DNA from 2 places in the Paenibacillus sp. FSL R7-0216 genome. Region 1 is predicted to be linked to the other one. Evidence: a T-box and tRNA genes for the amino acid it is inferred to sense, from the RefSeq annotation. Region 1 holds a T-box; the other holds one or more tRNA genes.

What was found. The T-box of region 1 lies ahead of leuS (leucine--tRNA ligase). A T-box ahead of a tRNA ligase gene usually reads a tRNA of that ligase, here a tRNA-Leu.
Region 2: it encodes a tRNA-Leu, which carries the amino acid that the T-box ahead of leuS (leucine--tRNA ligase) is inferred to sense. The anticodon was not compared.

Annotation. Positions count from the first base shown of each region.
Region 1 covers NZ_CP150222.1:3,554,547-3,556,923, reverse strand. Annotated here, with positions in the region: gene MKZ15_RS16350 (DinB family protein) at 1-81, shown strand, start outside; tRNA gene MKZ15_RS16345 (tRNA-Pro) at 326-399, opposite strand; T-box leader at 568-784, shown strand; gene leuS (leucine--tRNA ligase) at 887-2,377, shown strand, end outside.
Region 2 covers NZ_CP150222.1:4,204,994-4,207,370, reverse strand. Annotated here, with positions in the region: tRNA gene MKZ15_RS19355 (tRNA-Asp) at 32-108, shown strand; tRNA gene MKZ15_RS19350 (tRNA-Phe) at 126-201, shown strand; tRNA gene MKZ15_RS19345 (tRNA-Thr) at 221-296, shown strand; tRNA gene MKZ15_RS19340 (tRNA-Tyr) at 300-385, shown strand; tRNA gene MKZ15_RS19335 (tRNA-Trp) at 393-466, shown strand; tRNA gene MKZ15_RS19330 (tRNA-His) at 499-574, shown strand; tRNA gene MKZ15_RS19325 (tRNA-Gln) at 598-669, shown strand; tRNA gene MKZ15_RS19320 (tRNA-Gly) at 675-749, shown strand; tRNA gene MKZ15_RS19315 (tRNA-Cys) at 761-834, shown strand; tRNA gene MKZ15_RS19310 (tRNA-Leu) at 845-930, shown strand; tRNA gene MKZ15_RS19305 (tRNA-Leu) at 952-1,031, shown strand; gene MKZ15_RS19300 (GxGYxYP domain-containing protein) at 1,129-2,377, opposite strand, start outside.

The DNA of each region.
Region 1 (2,377 bases):
ACGGCGCGTGCGCTCGCTTACGGCATTGCAGGACACGAGCTTCATCACATGGGGGTTATCCGAAATCGTTACTTGAGTTAGTCGTCCGGAGGATTGGGACGGAAGCTACGTGGACAACGCGGCTTCCGTCCTTACTTTAGGGCACTCTTCCCGCCTCTTTCATAGACTGATATGAAGAGAGGGCAAGACGTGTTGAAAAAACAGCAGCGATTGGTTCACCGATGAAGTTCTTAATAAAGATAATTTTAACAACAAAAAAACAACTCCCTTCTGGATTAAATATCCAATAGGTGTTGTCTATTGATTCAAAACCGTAAAATAAGAATCGAGACGACAGGATTTGAACCTGCGACCTCTTGCTCCCGAAGCAAGCGCTCTACCAAGCTGAGCCACGTCTCGTCAGTTGTAGTACTTATTTTTATGGGGGAAACATTAATAAATTATACTCTCTTGAGCGAAACTGTAAAGAGGGTTACGGGTGAAAAAATTGCGAACGAAGGGCAATCGTTCCGACATTGACGATCCGTGGCATTATTTTATATAATGATTGATAATCCAATTCTATATTGTGGAACTTTGAAGAGGAATAGTAATTTGAATTCCGCCATCCAGAGAGCCGGCGTTTGGTGCAAGCCGGTTGGGGAATGCAGACGAACTCGCCTTGGAGTTATGATGCGCAAATCATCATCGTTTTGCCCGCGTTAAGGGTCCAAAGGGAGCTAGGACAAAGCATGTCCGATGCTAACTAGGGTGGTACCACGGGAAACTTCCTCTCGTCCCTAGCGATTATACGCTACGGGTCGGGAGGTTTTTTTGTTAAAGGTAGTTCAAAAAGTCAACTTTTGGCCCACATCTTAATTTGGTATTTCAAGGAGGATTTTGAATTATGGCGGACCACAACGTGCCCCATGACGTTTACCGAGCCCAGGCCATCGAACCGAAATGGCAGGCTTACTGGGATCAGCATCACACTTTCAAAACGCGGGAAGAGTCGGGCAAACCGAAGTTTTATGCGCTTGACATGTTCCCTTATCCATCGGGGGCCGGTCTTCACGTCGGCCATCCGGAAGGTTACACGGCCACGGATATCGTCTCCCGCTTCAAACGGATGCGCGGTTACAACGTACTCCATCCGATGGGCTGGGATGCCTTCGGACTGCCGGCGGAGCAACATGCGCTTGATACAGGCGAGCATCCGCGGGACATTACGGTTAAGAATATCAACAATTTCCGGCGCCAAATCAAGTCGCTGGGTTTCTCCTACGATTGGGACCGCGAGATCAGCACGACCGATCCGGATTATTACAAATGGACGCAATGGATTTTTATCCAGCTGTATAAGAAAGGGTTGGCCTATGTAGCCGAAGTTCCGGTGAACTGGTGCCCGGCACTGGGAACGGTCTTGGCGAACGAAGAGGTCATTGACGGCAAGAGCGAGCGCGGCGGTCATCCGGTTATTCGCAAACCGATGCGCCAATGGGTGCTGAAGATTACCGAATTCGCCGAGCGGCTGCTTGAAGACCTTGAGGAGCTGGACTGGTCGGAAAGCATCAAGGATATGCAGCGCAACTGGATCGGGAAATCCGAAGGGGCTGAGGTCGTATTCGAGATTGAAGGCCGGAATGACTCTCTGACGGTCTTCACGACGCGCCCGGACACGCTGTTTGGAGCCACCTATGCGGTGTTAGCGCCGGAGCATGAATTGGTCCAAACCATCACGACGGATGCCCAGCGCGAAGCGGTGCAGGCTTACCAAGACCAAGCAGCGCGCAAGAGCGACTTGGAGCGCACCGATTTGGCGAAGGAGAAAACTGGGGTATTCACCGGCGCTTATGCGATCAATCCGGCGAACGGCGCGAAGCTGCCGATCTGGATTGCCGACTACGTGCTCGCAGGTTACGGTACGGGTGCCATCATGGCAGTACCGGGGCATGACGAGCGCGATTACGAATTCGCCAAGCAATTTGATCTGCCGATCATTGAGGTGGTCGCGGGCGGCGATCTGGCGAAGGAAGCTTATACGGGAGAAGGAGAACATGTGAACTCCGGCTTCCTGAACGGGCTGGGGAAAGAGGAAGGGATCAAGAAAATGATTACCTGGCTCGAAGAGAACGGCAAAGGCCGCGGCAAAGTGACTTACCGATTGCGCGACTGGTTGTTCAGCCGCCAGCGGTATTGGGGGGAGCCGATCCCGATCCTGCATCTGGAGGACGGCACGATGAAGCCGGTACCGGAGGATCAGCTCCCGCTTGTCCTGCCGGATGTCGACGCCATCAAACCGTCGGGTACTGGAGAGTCGCCGCTCGCGAACGTCACCGACTGGGTTAACACGGTTGATCCGGAAACCGGTAAACCGGCTCGCCGCGAGACCAACACG
Region 2 (2,377 bases), 650 kb from region 1:
TCCTCGCAAGAGGATGGCATCATCCAAGTGTGGAGCCGTGGTGTAGAGGCCTAACATGCCTGCCTGTCACGCAGGAGACCGCGGGTTCGAATCCCGTCGGCTCCGCCATTTAACTTTATATGTAAGGCTCGGTAGCTCAGTCGGTAGAGCAGAGGACTGAAAATCCTCGTGTCGGCGGTTCGATTCCGTCCCGAGCCACCATTCAACTTTTCGTTGAAGAGCCGGTGTAGCTCAACTGGTAGAGCAACTGACTTGTAATCAGTAGGTTGGGGGTTCAAGTCCTCTCGCCGGCACCACGTGGAGGCTTAGCGAAGTGGCCAAACGCAGCAGACTGTAAATCTGTTCTCTGACGAGTTCGGTGGTTCGAATCCATCAGCCTCCACCAGTTTTATAGGGGCATAGTTTAAAGGTAGAACAAAGGTCTCCAAAACCTTTGGTGTGGGTTCAATTCCTGCTGCCCCTGCCACATTTTTTAGAAGTAGTGAATTTCATATTATGGCGGTCGTGGCGAAGGGGTTAACGCACCGGATTGTGGCTCCGGCATTCGTGGGTTCAAGTCCCATCGATCGCCCCATTTACTTTAACAATCAAATATAGTGGGGATTAGCCAAGCGGTAAGGCAACGGACTTTGACTCCGTCATGCATAGGTTCGAATCCTATATCCCCAGTATAAGCGGACGTGGCTCAGCGGTAGAGCATCGCCTTGCCAAGGCGAGGGTCGCGGGTTCGATTCCCGTCGTCCGCTCCATTTTTATATTTGGCGCCATAGCCAAGTGGTAAGGCACAGCTCTGCAAAAGCTTTATCCCCAGTTCGAGTCTGGGTGGCGCCTCCATTCATGTTTCGCGGGAGTGGCGGAATCGGCAGACGCACAGGACTTAAAATCCTGCGGTAGGTGACTACCGTACCAGTTCAAGTCTGGTCTTCCGCACTTTTGAACAATTTTATATATGCCGGTGTGGCGGAATTGGCAGACGCGCGCGACTCAAAATCGTGAGGGAAACCGTGGGGGTTCGAGTCCCTTCACCGGCATCACTATTACAATAAAAGGCCTCAAGGACGAACGTCCTTGAGGCTTTTTGTTTTTATTTATTAGGTCGATTCAATGAAGTTTGGTAAAAGCGTTGCGTTACTGGTTTTCCTGAAGATCCTCGTTAGTATCTAAAGAATGTGGCTTCACAGATAATCCGTTGGCCTCGCGGATAAGAGAGAAGTAATGATCGCCACGTACGACTTCAAACTCCGATCCAAGTGCTTCGCTCATCGTGGCAACATCTGACGGCGTCAAGCTCCACGCTAGCAAGCCCAGTGAGACGAACAAGGGGGATTGGCCATCCCAGTTGGCTTTGGCTTCCTCGAGGATGCGTAAACCGTCCTGAACGGTACTGATGCCCTGAATCGTTGATACCGGCAGAGAATCATTTACGATCTCCACCCCGTGGCGGTCCTCCCAGCTGAGGAACAGTCCAGGCGCTTTGTAATAACGCTCATAAGCTTCCGCATAAGCTGAGCCAAGCGGTACATTTTCCCCGTCGATTCGATTCAGTACATACGTGAGATTCATTCCACTCTTTTGCAAGTATTTATAAGATTTCTTGAGATAGTCCGCAAATGAGGCTTCTGGCCAAGCCTCAGGGTAGAAATAGCCGGCGCCGGACGGTCCGGCGATAATCAGATCGTTAGCAGTTGCCGTCTGCCGGAAATAATTAAGCATGGCCGGTGCGGCATCGTACAACAGCGGGCTGGACGTCCAGTTGATCGGCACCTGACCGCGGGCGGGGTCATCCCACAAAATCCGCATGCGATGCTGATTATATTGGAAGTTATCGCCTTCGCTGAAAGTGTACGTGACATAGATTTTGTTCTCTAATGGAGGCGCAGCGGGTGCTTTGGTCTTGACCTGCTTCGCTTGGGTACTGGAGAAAACGGTCAAGTTGCTAAACCAGTCGGCAGCCAAGACGTAGACGCCATGGTTGGAGGTGACTTCCACGGAGCTGAACTCACCTGCTACGTCGTTGCTGAACCATCCGAGGTAAGGCGTACCCGGCTCGACGTCAGCCATGATTTTCTCGAACAAAGCTCTTTGCTCCGGATCATTCACTTCCAGCCAGAACACCATGGCTTTGTTGGCGACCGCATAATCGCGGAGATAACCGTACGGTTCTTTCTGCTCGGAGGAAGGGGGTTGAATGCTGCCGGCAGAAACTTTGTACTGGTTCCACATGTTGACGGAGGCCGTTAGCTCCTGGGTGCCTGCAGGCGGAACAAAGCGATAAACGAAGTATCGTCCGTTATCGGCGAAACGATGTCCGCCATCTCCGGCTGAAACCTGGGAGTCCTGCCGATCGTAAAGGAACGGCTCCTCCTCCGGTGTTCCC